Regions from separate parts of the Paenarthrobacter nitroguajacolicus genome, predicted to be linked through region 4. Evidence: riboswitches for the same ligand, from Rfam matches in the RefSeq annotation. Region 4 holds a riboswitch; each other region holds the start of a gene.
What was found. Region 4 has a riboswitch for thiamine pyrophosphate ahead of thiO (glycine oxidase ThiO). Riboswitches for the same ligand answer to the same signal wherever they lie in the genome.

Region 1: linked by a shared signal. The riboswitch ahead of thiC (phosphomethylpyrimidine synthase ThiC) and the one ahead of thiO (glycine oxidase ThiO) in region 4 are both predicted to bind thiamine pyrophosphate.
Region 2: linked by a shared signal. The riboswitch ahead of KCX59_RS19680 (ECF transporter S component) and the one ahead of thiO (glycine oxidase ThiO) in region 4 are both predicted to bind thiamine pyrophosphate.
Region 3: linked by a shared signal. The riboswitch ahead of thiD (bifunctional hydroxymethylpyrimidine kinase/phosphomethylpyrimidine kinase) and the one ahead of thiO (glycine oxidase ThiO) in region 4 are both predicted to bind thiamine pyrophosphate.

What each region holds. Positions count from the first base shown of each region.
Region 1 is NZ_CP073234.1:2,807,997-2,811,668, reverse strand. It holds gene KCX59_RS13390 (alpha/beta fold hydrolase) at 1-61, shown strand, start outside; gene thiC (phosphomethylpyrimidine synthase ThiC) at 44-1,891, opposite strand; TPP riboswitch at 1,887-1,994, opposite strand; gene KCX59_RS13380 (amidohydrolase family protein) at 2,078-3,160, shown strand; gene KCX59_RS13375 (VOC family protein) at 3,239-3,672, shown strand, end outside.
Region 2 is NZ_CP073234.1:4,173,004-4,176,675, reverse strand. It holds gene KCX59_RS19700 (monovalent cation/H+ antiporter complex subunit F) at 1-120, shown strand, start outside; gene mnhG (monovalent cation/H(+) antiporter subunit G) at 110-502, shown strand; gene KCX59_RS19690 (DUF4235 domain-containing protein) at 574-834, opposite strand; gene KCX59_RS19685 (NUDIX hydrolase) at 871-1,560, opposite strand; TPP riboswitch at 1,984-2,120, shown strand; gene KCX59_RS19680 (ECF transporter S component) at 2,196-2,816, shown strand; gene KCX59_RS19675 (ABC transporter ATP-binding protein) at 2,816-3,672, shown strand, end outside.
Region 3 is NZ_CP073234.1:2,722,080-2,725,751, forward strand. It holds gene thiD (bifunctional hydroxymethylpyrimidine kinase/phosphomethylpyrimidine kinase) at 1-1,398, opposite strand, end outside; TPP riboswitch at 1,389-1,487, opposite strand; gene KCX59_RS12940 (Rne/Rng family ribonuclease) at 1,654-3,672, opposite strand, start outside.
Region 4 is NZ_CP073234.1:3,154,096-3,157,767, forward strand. It holds gene KCX59_RS14895 (thiazole synthase) at 1-268, opposite strand, end outside; gene thiS (sulfur carrier protein ThiS) at 271-507, opposite strand; gene thiO (glycine oxidase ThiO) at 504-1,772, opposite strand; TPP riboswitch at 1,765-1,883, opposite strand; gene thiE (thiamine phosphate synthase) at 1,911-2,582, shown strand; gene KCX59_RS14915 (ferritin-like fold-containing protein) at 2,613-3,281, opposite strand; gene KCX59_RS14920 (RNB domain-containing ribonuclease) at 3,323-3,672, shown strand, end outside.

The DNA.
Region 1 (3,672 bases), 350 kb from region 4:
TCAGGCAATCCGCTCATTCATCGCGGACGTCGGACGAGCCATGTCAGCTCAGGCTTCCTGAACTGCTTCCGTTTAAGTTCGTTGGGACCTGAAGTTCCGGCAGGTAGACCTTTCCGCCGGAGGCCAGGAACTCCTCGCTCTTTTCCCGCATCCCGCTGTACATCCCGGCGATTGCGGCCTGCGACTCTGCCGAACCATACTCGTCACGGATGTCCTGGCTGATGCGCATCGAACAGAACTTGGGGCCGCACATGGAGCAGAAATGCGCGGTCTTCGCTGGTTCGGCGGGCAGGGTCTCGTCATGGAAGGATTCTGCCGTGACCGGGTCAAGGGACAAAGCGAACTGGTCCCTCCAGCGGAACTCGAACCGTGCCTTGGAAAGAGCATCATCACGCTCATGGGCCCCCGGATGTCCTTTGGCGAGGTCAGCTGCGTGAGCCGCGATCTTATACGTGATGACCCCCGTCTTGACGTCGTCCTTGTTGGGGAGCCCCAGATGCTCCTTGGGGGTCACGTAGCAGAGCATCGCCGTGCCGTAGCGGGCAATCTCCGTGGCGCCGATTGCTGACGTGATGTGGTCATAGCCGGGGGCGATATCGGTAACCAACGGCCCCAACGTGTAGAACGGCGCACCCTTGCAGAGTTCCTGCTGACGCTCCACATTTTCCCGCACCAGATGGAAGGGAATGTGCCCGGGTCCCTCCACCATGACCTGCACGTCGAATTCCCACGCCCGCTGCGTCAGCTCCGCGAGCGTATCAAGCTCGGCGAACTGCGCGGCGTCGTTGGCGTCGGCGATGGAACCCGGGCGGAGACCGTCACCCAGGGAGAACGCGACATCGTATTTGGCGAAGATTTCGCACAACTCGTCAAAGTGCGTGTAGAGAAAGTTCTCCTGGTGGTGTGCCAGGCACCATCCGGCCATAATCGATCCGCCGCGGGAAACGATGCCCGTGACGCGGTTGGCGGTCAAGGGCACGTACCTCAGCAGGACGCCAGCGTGAATGGTCATGTAGTCCACACCCTGCTCGCATTGCTCGATCACCGTATCGCGGAAGATCTCCCACGTCAGCTGGTTGGCCTCCCCGTTTACCTTCTCAAGTGCCTGGTAAATAGGCACTGTTCCGATCGGAACGGGCGAGTTGCGGATGATCCACTCGCGAGTGGTGTGGATGTCATCTCCGGTGGAGAGGTCCATCACCGTGTCAGCGCCCCACTGGGCTGCCCACTGCAGTTTGTCCACTTCCTCTGCAATGGAGCTGGTGACTGCCGAGTTGCCGATGTTGGCGTTGATCTTGACCAAGAATGCCTTGCCAATGATCATCGGCTCGGATTCAGGGTGGTTGATGTTGTTCGGAATAATCGCCCTTCCCGCGGCGACTTCGCTGCGGACCAGCTCAACGTCACAGTTCTCCCGCAACGCAACGAACTGCATCTCCGGAGTCACGACGCCTTGTTTCGCGTAGTGCATTTGCGTGACGGTCTTACCCGCGACGGCGCGGCGCGGCACCGGTTGCGCACCCTTCCACTCCGCTGACGCGGCTCCACGCCGAACCGCGGACTTACCGTCGTCGAGCAGGTTCCTTTCCCGCCCCGAATAAGCCTCCGTGTCTCCGCGGGATTCGATCCATGGTGCACGGAAAGGCTCCAGGCCCACCACGGGATCGCTTCCGGGGCCCGCTGTTCGGTATACCTGCAGAGGTTTGTTTGCTTGCCCATTGGGAGAAGGCTCCAAGGCGATCTCCGTGACGGGGACCCGTATGCCGTTACCTGGGTCTTCCAGCCAAGCCAACGAATGGGACTTCAGGGATTGCGTTACAGTTTCCGCCGTATTTTGGACAGTATTCGTCTGGTTTTGGGCAGGGCTGTGCTGTGTTTCTGTGGTGCTCAAGGGAATACTCACTTCCTTCGCCGGCATTACCCGGACAGGTTCAACGGTCGCAGACTGCGTCAGTCCGATCTCAGCCCCTGCAGGGGCCCCCGTGTGGTCGTAGACGAAGCTACCACAGCTCCCGACGGGCTCCCAGTCACATGCAGGCACCAGGCTCCAACACGCCGCCCCCGCTACGCTTTTGCCATGGCCAACATCATCGAATTCAGCGGACCTGCGCTCGTATCGGCAGTCGAAGAGCGCCATGGGCTGTGGTCCGTAGACGGCATACTGACGTTTGAGCGTCCCGGTGCGACGCCGGACAGGATATTGGATGGCTGGGTCCTGCCAGGTTTGGTTGATGCCCACTGTCACATCGGACTCGGCCTTGGAGGAGCGGTGAATGAACAGGCAACGCTCGCCCAGGCCCAAGCAGACCTCGACGCCGGAACGCTGCTGATCCGCGATTGCGGATCGCCCGCCGACACCCGCTGGGTGCAGCAACGAACGGACCTGCCGCGACTGATCAGGTCGGGTCGGCATATCGCCCGGAGTCGGCGTTATCTTCGCGGTTTGGGTCATGAAATTGAGCCGCGGGAACTAGTGGAAACGGTCCGAAAGGAAGCCCGTGACGGAGATGGCTGGGTAAAACTTGTGGGCGACTGGATCGATCGCGGCGTTGGAGACCTCGCTGCCTCGTTCCCCGCGAAGACCGTCAAGGAAGCCATTTCCGCGGCCCATGATGAGGGAGCAAGGGTCACCGCGCATTGTTTCGGTGAGGACACCATCGATGACATGCTCGACGCCAATATCGACTGCATAGAGCACGCCACCGGACTCCTTCCGCGGCACCTTCCCCGTTTGGTGGAACAGTCAGTGCCCATCGTCCCCACCCTGGTCAACATCGCTACCTTCCCGGATATCGCAGCCCAGGCAGCGCCGAAGTTTCCGGAGTACGCGGACCACATGATGCGTCTCTGGGAGCGTCGTCGCGAGCGTGTGCTGGAGGCCTTCGAAGCGGGGGTTTCCGTCTATGCCGGTACTGACGCCGGTAGCGTGATCAAACACGGCAGGATTGCGGACGAAATGATGGAACTCCACGACGCCGGCCTTCCGCCGGCGGCGGTCCTGCACGCCGCCGCCTGGGGCGCCCGTGAGTGGCTGGGAGTCGAGGGCATCAGCGAAGGCGCAAGTGCCGACGTCGTGCTGTGCAGTGACGATCCGCGCCGTCATCCGGGTACCATCGCGGCGCTCAAACATGTCGTGCTCAGGGGTAATGTCGTTCGTTAGGAATAAATTGAAGCTTCAAGTAATTTAGATAGGTAAGAAGGTGCCGATGCGCGGCCACCTCAGAACCGGGAGCTTCACATGACCTCATCATTCAGCCAGGATCTTCTGCCTGCCGAACTCACCATGGGCACCGTCATGCTCAAGGTGGGCGACATGAAGGTCATGAGCGACTACTATCAGCGAGCACTTGGCCTGGAAGTCGTGGCTGAGCAGGATGGTGGCCTGTACCTCGGACGCGTAGCCAAGCCCGTTGTCCACCTTGCCCCCGCCGCGGGACTGCAGATTCCCGGGCGGGGAGAGGCCGGTCTGTTCCACACAGCAATCCTGTTCCAGGATCAGCCGTCGCTGGCCGCGACTATTGCTACGGCGGCGGAGTACGAACCTCGTGCTTTCGCAGGCAGCGCCGACCACCTGGTGAGCGAAGCGTTCTACTTCACTGACCCCGAAGGCAACGGAATTGAGCTTTACTACGACAAGCCGCGTGAGCTCTGGCAGTGGGACGGCAGCAACGT
Region 2 (3,672 bases), 1.0 Mb from region 4:
ATGAACAAGCACCTGAACAACTTGATGCTGCTGGTGGCCCTCGCGGTGATCGGGTTCATTGGCTCGGTGACCGTGGCCCGGTTCGTAGCCGAACGGAGGGAGCAGAGCAATGAATCCTGATGCCACCGGCTTGGATTTTGTGATCGACGCCGTCACTGCACTGTTCCTGGTGGTGGGCGCACTGATGTCCCTCGGCGCTGCTATTGGCTTGTTGAGATTTCCGGACCTCATGAGCCGCATGCACGCGGCCACCAAGCCGCAGGTTTTGGGTCTGTTCCTCATGCTGGCTGCGATCGGCCTCCAGATGCGGACCTGGTGGGTATGGCCAGTCCTTCTGGTGGCGTGGATTTTCCAGCTCCTGACGGCCCCGGTTTCCGCTCACATGGTGGGCCGCTCCGCCTACCGCACCAAGCACGGGCATCGCGAAATGCTCACCAAGGATGAACTTGAAGCGGTTGTGCAGCGGGCGGCCGCGGGGCAAGAGCCCGGGAACCAGCGCTAGCAGCAGCGGAAACAACGAACGCCGGGACTACCCTCATGGGTGATCCCGGCGTTGTGTAGTGGTGCGGTTGCCTAGACGATGTCGTGGGTCTTGGCGAAGCGTGCAATGGCGCGCTGCGTGCCCCTGCTCGCCAGGACCTGGATGAGTGTGCTGACGAAGGCTGAAATCAGCGCGAAAGTCAGGGCCGAGCGAAGACTCGATTCCATGTCGTCGTTGCCCAAGGGTGGTTTGTTGCCCGTGGCCTTTTCCCACCCTTTGTTGACAAGTTTGGTACCTACGAAGCCTGCTCCGAGACTTACTCCGGCGCCGATCAGCTTGAAGAAGAGGTTCATGCTCCCAGCCTAACCGGCTCCAGCTCGTTCCAAGCGCTAGCGGCGGTTTTCCCGCTCCTTGAGGAACGCAGCCATGGAGCCGACAGGTGCCAGAACCGGAACAACATCGTGTTCGGCCGACCAAAGAGCATCCACGGTGGCGAACCCGGCGATTTGTTTGAGCAGGTAATACGTGGGCGGCATCAGTTTCAGGGTGCCCGCGGCCTCCGCCGCAAGAATGTCCGCTACCGGCATCCACAGTGATTGCCAGGCCTCCGTGGTCTGGTGCCGCGGTTCGGCCCCCGGGGAGGGCTTGGCAACATAAAAGTAGGTGTCGAATCGCTTGGGCATGTCTGTCGGTGTGATCCAGTTGGCCCACGGGCGGAGGTCAGAGGCGTCGATGCTGAGCCCGGCTTCCTCCTTGACTTCACGGATTGCGGCGGAAAGCACCGTTCCGGCGTTCTTCGTGGCTTCGCCCGCGCCACTGCAGATGGAGCTCTGCTGCCAGTCCGCCGCGTGGCGTTGAAGCAGGTCCGAGGGGTAGTCCCAGCCGGACTCGTCCGCGGCATCCACCCGTCCACCGGGGAAGACCACCATGCCGGCGGCGAAGTCCATGGTGCTCACCCTGTGCTGGACAAAGGCTTCGAGTCCGCCCGGGGAGTCACGGAGGAGGATGACGCTCGCGGCCAGGCGCGGCTGGGGCACTTCTGTGGGAAGGGGGAGGTCTTGCTGGGGAAGGTCAGTCATGAAGGTGCCCCTTTGCCGCGGTGGATTCTGCTGGTTCATTCTCTCAGGTCTCGTTGTGGGGCCCGGTGTGCAGGGAATGGTGTGGGGGAAGGGTGCAGAGTGGGCCTCGCAACGCACCCCCGTCTTGTTGTGGGGCCCGGTGTGCAGGGAATGGTGTGGGGGATGGGTGCAGAGCGGGCCTCGCAACGCACCCCCGTCTTGTTGTGGGGCCTGGTGTGCAGGGAATGGTGTGGGGTAAGCGTGCTGAGTGGGCCTCGCAACGCACCCCCGGAAGCCCTCGCAACGCACCTCCGGAAGCCCTCGCAACGCACCCCCGGAAGCCCTGGAACGCACCACCACTGCCGATTGTGACCGCCTGCCGGCAACAGACCAACACCCGCCACAGACTCAGGTGTAAACTGAACCAGCCCATCAGGGCAGATTTGATAACGACAGGGGAGCGCCGCCGTCGGACTCTGCAGAGATGCAGGAGACGCGAGGGCGCTGAGAGTGCGGACAGCCGCAGACCCTCGAACCTGATCCGGTTAGTACCGGCGCAAGGGAGTCGAGCTTCTCAGAGTGTCCGGATCCGGGCGGCGCAGGCCAGCCGGATTCCGGGGAGCACTTTCCCCTCCTGTAACCTCAGGAGGCAGAAAATGACCACGGTAAACGTGAAGAAGACCAGTTATAACTGGCGTGTTGTAGACATCGTTGTGGCGGCCTTGATCGCCATCGCGGGCGGCGTGATCTTCTGGGCATGGTCCCAAGGCGCCGCACTGGTATCCATCCCCATGAACGCGACGTATCCGCCTCTCACCGGCCTGATTGCCGGCGGCTGGATGATCCCCGCGGTCCTGGGCATGCTCATTATCCGCAAGCCGGGTGCAGCCCTGTTCTGCGAAACTGTTGCCGCCACCGGTGAGCTCATCATGGGTTCGCAGTACGGCACCACCGTGCTCATCTCCGGCGTTCTGCAGGGCCTGGGCGCGGAACTCATCTTTGCCGCCTTCCGGTACAAGAAGTTCAACCTGCCCACTGCCCTCCTCGCCGGTGCGGGCGCGGGCCTCTTCTGCGGCCTGAACGACTCCTTCCTCCCGTGGGGTTGGAACATCGCCTATGAAGCCGTCGACAAGCTGGCCTACATCACCTTCACCTCAATTTCCGGCGCAATCATCGCGGGCGCACTCTCATGGGTGGCGACACGCGGCCTGGCCAAGACCGGCGTGCTGAGTTCCTTCGCCTCGCGCAAGGCCGCTTCGGAGCCCGTCTTCAGCTGATGTCGGCCACGCAAAGCGGCACGGTGAGGCCTGCCGCCATCTCAGCCGAGGGCTGGGGTTGGCGGCATGCCGGCCGTGCCCAAGCTGCCATTCAGGGCCTCGACCTTCGGATCGAACCCGGGGAGCGCGTACTGCTGCTTGGACCTTCGGGTGCCGGCAAATCCACGCTCCTGCATGCCCTCGCCGGGGTGCTGGGGGATGAGGAAGACGACTCGGATGAGACCGGCTCCCTGCTGATCGATGGCGCCGCGCCCCGCGAGCAGCGAGGACGCGCGGGACTGATGCAGCAGGACCCCGAGACGCAGGTGGTTTTGTCGAGGGTCGGCGACGACGTTGCCTTCGGTGCGGAGAACCTTGCCGTGCCGCGGGACGAGATTTGGTCCCGTGTCCATGAAGCGCTCGACGACGTCGGGTTGCGTACCGCCGCCGGCGGAGGTCTGGCGTTGGATCACCCGACGGCGGCGCTCTCCGGCGGTCAGAAGCAGCGCCTTGCGCTTGCGGGCATTTTGGCGATGCGGCCCGGGCTGATCCTGTTGGACGAACCAACGGCCAACCTGGATCCTGCAGGGGTGCTGGAGGTCCGTGATGCTGTTGGGCGATGCCTGGACAAGACCGGCGCCACGCTGGTTGTGGTGGAACACCGCGTGTCCGTGTGGAAAGACCTGGTGGACAGGATTGTGGTCCTGCAGCCAGGGTCCAGCACGGCCGCAGGGACCGGGAATGCTGCCGGCGGCGTCCTCTTGGACGGCCCTCCCGACCAGGTCCTTTCCGAGGCCCGCACCCTGCTGATGTCGGCTGGCGTCTGGGTGCCGGGGTACGTTCCGGCAACCCGCACCCGCCATAAAGAACCGGACGC
Region 3 (3,672 bases), 430 kb from region 4:
TTTCCGTGTTGCCGCCGCGAAATCCTCGTCGGCATAGGTCTTCAACCAGTCCGCATATGCGTGGTCCGCAGGCGCGCCGGCGTCTACGTATGCCGTATGAAGCTGCTGACCCACCTCCGCGTACAACCAATAACAGGGCAGGATCGCCGCCAGTACCACGGCGTAGCTGCCGGCGGCGGATTTTGCCAGTAAATGGTCCACGTAGGACTTGGTAACCGGTCCGGTTGCCGTGGAGGCTTCCCGCGTGCTCAACCAGTTCCTGTGCAACTCCGATTCAACCTCCAGGCACTGCTGTGATGCCTTTGCCCAGAACAGTTGTTCTTCCTCCGTGGGCGCCAAGGCGCCCGCACGTGCCAGGACCCTCGAGTACCCATTGAGATAGATGGCGTCCTGGGCAAGGTAGTAATTGAAGTCACGTTCCGGCAGCTCGCCGGATTGAAGTCCTTGAATAAACGGGAGCTCGTAAATCGCTTCGAGTTCCGGGACGGCTTCGTTCCACATCGCCGCAGCGAAAGTGCCCGGCGTGGATGCCTGCTGGAAGTGGTGGAAGTGGTTCACGGGCCCGTTGCCTTGACCCACGTGCAGGCTGTCAGAGGCCTGCAATGCCCCTAGCAACCACGGCTTGACTTCCCGCAATGAAACTTCCCAGTCACAGGTTCGTGCCTGGACTGTGGCCAAGGCGGAAGACAGGGAGCACCCGGTACCGTGGCTGTTCCGCGTTGCAACCCGGGGACCTGCCACTTCGATCACGTCCTGGGACAGCAGCCCGCTCGTGTTCACCAGCGCATCCGGGCACTCCGATCCTGGCAGGTGGCCACCCTTGACCAGGACCGTGTTTCCGTACTCCGCTGCCAGCCGTTTGCCCTGGTCCAGCGCCGAAGCCCAGTCAGTTGCTTCGGGCTCCCCCAGCAACATGGCCAGTTCAGGAAGGTTCGGCGTAATGAGGTGGGCCAAAGGCAGCAGCGAACGCAATGCCTTCTCAGCAGACTCCCGCAGCAGCCGGTCACCGCTGGTGGCCACCATCACCGGATCAAGGACCACGACGGCGGGACCCACCTCTTCGAGCCAGCCCCGGACCTCGTTGATGACGGCTGCGTCGCCGAGCATTCCGATCTTGACGGCGTCAATGGTGATGTCGGCACTAATGGCTTCCAGTTGCTGACGCAAGAAGTGCGCGGGAGGGACGTGGACGGCACTGACCTCCCTGGTGTTTTGCGCGGTGAGGGCCGTGATGGCAGCCATGCCATACCCGCCGAAAGCGGCGATGCTCTTCAGGTCCGCCTGTATTCCGGCGCCACCTGAAGGGTCCGAGCCGGCAATACTCAGAATGCGCGGGGTTGGGCGGCCCGAAGCCGTAGCGTCGAGGGGGTACACCGATGAATATGATGATGCAGTCATGAGGACATCCCTTCGCCGGTGCTAACCGGACAGGTTCAACGGGTTTGGATCTCAGCCTGGCCCAACGCCCGGCACCCCGTGTCAGTCCCCAAGCGTAGCCGGGAAGCAACGCGCCGCGGGAACCGGGCCACACCGACGCCCGGATGTGACTCTGAACGCAGCCTGTGCGTGGCTTGCAGAGCGGAAGCAAAAGGACCCCGCACTACCCGCCGTTTGGCAGATAGCGCAGGGCCCTCTTCAACTTATTCGTCGCGATTAGAGCTCGGAAGCAGGAACTCCAACGCCAAGGATGATGGGCTCATCCTTGGGTGCCTTCTTGGTCGGTTCCACAGGCGCCTTGGCCTCGTGGGCCGAACCCCGGGTGGCCGACGCTGTCGCCTCATGGTGTTCAACGCTGGTTTCATTGGCCGCGCCCTGGGCCCTGCTGGCACTCCGGTTACGGCGACCACGACGACCACGCGAGGCTGAAACAGCCTCGGGATCTTCCTCGGCAGTCCGTGCCGGAGAAGCAGCCTTCGGGGCTGAAACCGGAGCGGCTTCTTGCTCGGGTGCCGGAGCCGCACCGAGGTGCGAAAACGCTTCGGCCAGCAGATCCAGGCTCATGGCAGGCTTGGCTGCCTGCGGTTCCTCGTGGTGCTCAACGAACGGCAAGGCAACTTCTTCCCCGCCGAAGCGCAGCACGGGAGTAGATCTTGCTTCCTGGACTGCTGCTTCCCTGTTTGCGGCATCGCGGGCTGAAGTCCCTGCTTCGCCGCTGCCTGCTTCACTACTGGCGGCGGTGCCGGCTGTAGGGCTTGCGTCCGGCTCGTGCCGGCCTGCCGCCCGCGCTTCCTCCTCTGCACGGTGAACTTCGTCGTCGTGCAGGTGTGCGGCGTGCGCTGCAGCGGCAATCGTCGCCAGGGCGGCCCTGGTTGCCTCGGCTTTGGCTATCCGGGCAGGATCCTGCGGTTCAGCCGTGGTGGATGCTGCGACCGGGGCGGACGTGGTGGTGTGGACCTGCGCGGGAGCTTCGGCAACAGCCGGTCCCCCGCCCTTGCCGCGGCGGCGTTTGCGTTCGGTCCGCGCAGCAGGCTGCTGCGCTTCCGTATGCGGGCGGTGATGTTCAGCAGCCACCACGTTGGCGCGTCGGTGCTCAACGGGCTCGTCGTGCGTGACGACACCTCGGCCAGCGCAGTGCTCGCACTGCTCACCGAAGACCTCAAGGAGGCCGGTACCCATGCGCTTGCGCGTCATCTGGACCAGGCCCAGCGACGTTACTTCGGCCACCTGGTGCTTGGTGCGGTCCCGGCCGAGGCACTCCACCATGCGGCGGAGGACGAGGTCGCGGTTGGATTCAAGGACCATGTCAATGAAGTCAATGACGATAATGCCGCCGATATCGCGCAGACGAAGCTGGCGAACAACTTCTTCGGCCGCTTCCAGGTTGTTCTTGGTGACGGTTTCTTCAAGGTTTCCGCCACTGCCGGTGAACTTGCCGGTGTTGACGTCCACCACAGTCATGGCCTCGGTGCGGTCGATGACCAACGAACCGCCGGACGGCAGGAAGACCTTCCGCTCCAGGGCCTTGTGGATCTGCTCATCGATGCGCCAGGCCGCGAAGATGTCCTGGTCCTTGGTCCACTTTTCGAGGCGGCCCACCAGATCAGGGGCAACGTATGTCACGTAAGCCTCGATGGTGTCCCAGGCGTCGTCGCCGGAGACGATCAGTTTGGAGAAGTCCTCGTTGAAGACGTCACGGACCACCTTGATGGTGAGGTCAGGTTCGCCGTAGAGCAGTTCCGGAGCCAGGACCTTGGTGGACGAGGCCTGTCCTTCGATGCCTTCCCACTGCGCACGCAGACGGTTGATGTCGTGGGTGAGCTCTTCCTCCGAAGCGCCCTCGGCTGCTGTGCGAACAATGACACCGGCGTTTTCCGGCAGGCGGTCCTTCAGGATGCGCTTGAGGCGGTTGCGCTCGACGTCGGGCAGCTTGCGTGAGATGCCGGTCATGGAACCACCGGGTACGTACACCAGGTAGCGGCCCGGCAGGGAGATCTGGCTGGTAAGGCGGGCACCCTTGTGTCCCACGGGGTCTTTGGTGACCTGGACCAGGACGGAGTCGCCGGACTTCAGGGCGTTCTCGATCCGGCGCGGCTGGCCTTCAAGGTTGACTGCGTCCCAGTTGACTTCACCGGCGTACAGGACGGCGTTACGGCCCCGTCCGATGTCCACGAACGCAGCTTCCATGGACGGCAGCACGTTCTGGACCTTGCCCAAGTACACGTTGCCGATCAG
Region 4 (3,672 bases):
TCACGGCGTCCTTGGCCGTGAAACATCCAGCAGTATTGGGCAGCACGCGGATGTCATGGTCCACCAGCAGCTGGAACAGCGAGCCCGTTTCGGCGGGCGAATAGCGACGCATCGCCACTGTGGTGAGCTCCGTCCCTGAAGAGAGGAGCGCTGCTCCCAAGCCGTCGAGGCTCGGCGCGCCTCCGGTACCCATGATGAGGCGGGAACCGAACTCGACGCCGTCGATCACCAGTGCGTCGGTGCGAACGTCAACGTTTGCTGTTGTCATGATTAGCCTCCCTGGACTGCTGTTACGAGTTCGAGTTCGTCTCCGTCGGAGAGCGCTGTCACGGCCCATTGGCTGCGCGGCACCACCTCGGAATTGCGTGCGACGGCGACTCCCAGCTTGCCGCCGTCGGCCGCTTGTCCGCGAGGGTCCAAGGCGCGACCGGTGACGGCGGTGACGAGGGTACTGACGGATGCGTCGTCAGAGACTGCGTGGTCGGTTCCGTTCACTTTGATGTTCATGCTGTTTCCTTGGTGGTGGTTCGGGCTGCTGGTGTAAGTGCTCGGGCAACAGGGGCGTTGCCCGCGAAACGATGGGGCAGGAAGGGGGCCCACCGGGAGTCCGAGGAGCCTTTGAGGAGTTCCCCCACGATCTTGGCGGCCACCGGAGTCAGGAGGACTCCGTGGCGGAAGAATCCTGTGGCAATCACCAGGCCGTCGATGTCGCCGTTGGAAGCACCGACCCGTCCGAGCAGTGGAGCGTTGTCCGGAGTTCCGGGCCGGGCGCGGGCGGTTGCTTCAAGGAGTTCCAGTTCAGCCACTGCAGGGACCAATACTTGGGCGTCCCTCAGCAATTGGTAAACGCCACCCGACGAGACCGCGTTGGAAGAGGCTGACAACCCGTCTTCGCGTTGCGTGGCTCCAATCACCACAGTTCCGTCGTCCCGGGGCACGATGTAAACCGGCACCCCGCGAACCATCCCGCGAATCGTTGATGTGACCAAGGGCCGCAGGTGATCGGGGACGCGAAGCCGGAGGATGTCCCCGTAGACCGGCCTTACGGGAAGCCTGAGGCCTTCAGGAAGACCGGAGAGTTGGGACGCCCCGAGCCCGTTGGCCACCACCGTTTCTCCGGCGTGAACGGTGACTCCTGAGTCCAGCGCCACGCCTGTGACACGCCCGCCTTCCCACAGCAAACCGCGCGCCCTGGAAGCAATGGCGAATCCGTCATCGGCTCCCGACACCCAGGAACTGTCATTGGGCGAATGGGCTGCCAGTCCTGCCAGGAGGCATGCCGCGAGTCTCCTTGGATCGACTTGGTGGTCGGCAGGTATATCGAAAGCACAGGAGATCTGCGGGCTGAGGAGCGGCTCCCGTTGCCTCGCGTCCCGCAGAGCGATAGGTTCGACTTCCAGGCCAGCCGCAAGCTGGACCGACCTTAAGTCTGCGAGCGCCCGGCGGTCGGCTGCGTCGGCACCCACGGCGAGGGTCGGCGTCGTGCGATATCCGTTGTCCTCTGCGCCTTGATGCAGGCCGTCCACGAAGGAGGGCCAGAGCTGGGAAGACTCAAGCATTAACTCAAGAAGGTCTTCTTCCTGGTAATGGAGTTCGCTGACGGGTGCAAGCATGCCTGCCGCTGCGAAGGACGCGCCGGAAGCGGGAGCGGGGTCGATCAGCGCAACTGAACGGCCCAATCGCCGGGCTTCGTGAGCGATGCCGAGGCCGATGACGCCGCCACCAATGACGGCAACGTCTGCCTGGAGGCGGGTACGGCGGGAATCTGCCATTCGTTTCCTTCCCTACGCCGGTACTAGCCGGATCAGGTCAAGCGGTCGGCGCTGAAGCCCTCTCAGCCGGACAGTCATATGACGAATGTCGCGGCTCCCGCAGTACGAGCCCAGTTTAGAGGAACTACTCTGGTTCCCATGACTCAGCCTGACGCTCTTGCCTCCGCCCGTCTTTACCTGTGCACCGATGCCCGTAAGCAGCAGGGCGATTTTGAGGACTTTGTGGACGCCGCTTTCGAAGGCGGCGTGGACATCATCCAACTCCGCGACAAGACGCTGGAAGCTGCCGAGGAACTGGAGATGTTGGCCGTCCTGCGGAGCGTCGCACAACGGCACGGACGGCTTTGGGCGGTCAACGACCGGGCCGATGTTGCCAGCATTTCCGGGGCTCCCGTGTTCCACATCGGGCAAAAGGACCTGCCCCTGACTGCAGCCCGGACCCTCCTGCCGAACGCCACCGGCATAGGCCTCTCCACCCACACAACCGAACAAATCGATGCCGCTGTCGCCACCTCCCAAGGGCCCCTGGGACTGGACTATTTCTGCGTGGGTCCGGTCTGGGCAACACCCACCAAACCAGGTCGCGCTGCTGTCGGTTTGGACCTGGTCACATATGCCGCAGAAGCGGTCAAGCGCTCGGGCGACGGTGTGACCCTCCCCTGGTTCGCCATTGGTGGCATCGATCTCAGCAACGTTGAACAGGTTGTGAAAGCGGGCGCCAGCCGGATCGTGGTGGTCCGCGCCATCACAGCGGCACCGGACCCGACGGCGGCGGCCAAGTCGCTGCTGGAAGCCTTGGATTCCGTCTAGGGAAGCCGGAGGTTCCGTGCGATCCGCGGGCTAGGCGGTCAGGCCGAGGCCAGTCATCCGGCGGGCGTGCTTTTCGGCGAGCTCCGTCGTCAGCCTTTTCGCCGCGGCACGCGCGTCCCCGCCGCTTTTCAGCATCGGCCCCAGCAGGGGGTGTTCCATGCCCACGCGTTGCGCCTGCGTCAGCGCTTCCCCCACCAAGCGGCGGCCCCACAGCGCCAATCGCGAAGCGAGGCGCGGGTCATCTGCCAAGGCCCGCCTGAGCAGGACGCGAAGGACTTCCGTGGCCTGATCGGGTGAAGCAACGCGCTCAACGAAATGCTGCGTTGTCGGGTCGAGGAACATCGAGACAGCCCTATAGAAATCCGATGACACAGTATCGATGACATAGGCCTTCATCACGGATTCGAACCAGTCCCCCGGCTTGGTGCGCTCGTGGAAGTGATCGAAGGAGCGCTGAAACGGCAGCATGGCACGTTCGGGATCCAGACCCATCTCCGACAGGCGGTCGTTGAGGAGGGCGAAGTTTCCGTAGGCCCCCACTGCGATCTTCGCGAGCACGGACCTGTCGTGAAGCGTGGGTGCATAGCGGGAATCCAAGGAGAGCCGCCCGAAGGCGGACAGTTCGCCATACGCCATGGCTCCAAGCAACTCCGCTGAGAGTTGCCCGGCATAGGCTGCGGCGTCCGGGGAAGTGCCCATGATCCAAGACTATCGGCCCATTTCGGGCTAACCTGATTTTCGTGTCACATCATCGGATTGCGCCCAACGTCGACGACTCGTCGGACCAGCTCGCCTCGGCCCTCGCCGCCCTAAGGACGGAGCTGGAACTCCCCGGCGAATACCCGGCAGAAGCTGTGGAGGAGGCACGGGAAGCGGTGGAGGCCCTTGAGCTGCCGGCCCAGGACCTGCGGGATATTCCTTTTGTGACCATCGACCCCGCGACGTCCACCGACCTGGACCAGGCTCTGTTCATTGAAAGGGCCGGTGATGGGTACAAGGTCCTCTATGCCATCGCCGATGTGCCTTCCTTCGTGGCTCCCGGCGGCGCGCTTGATACCGAAACGCGTCAACGCGGGCAGACGTTCTACGC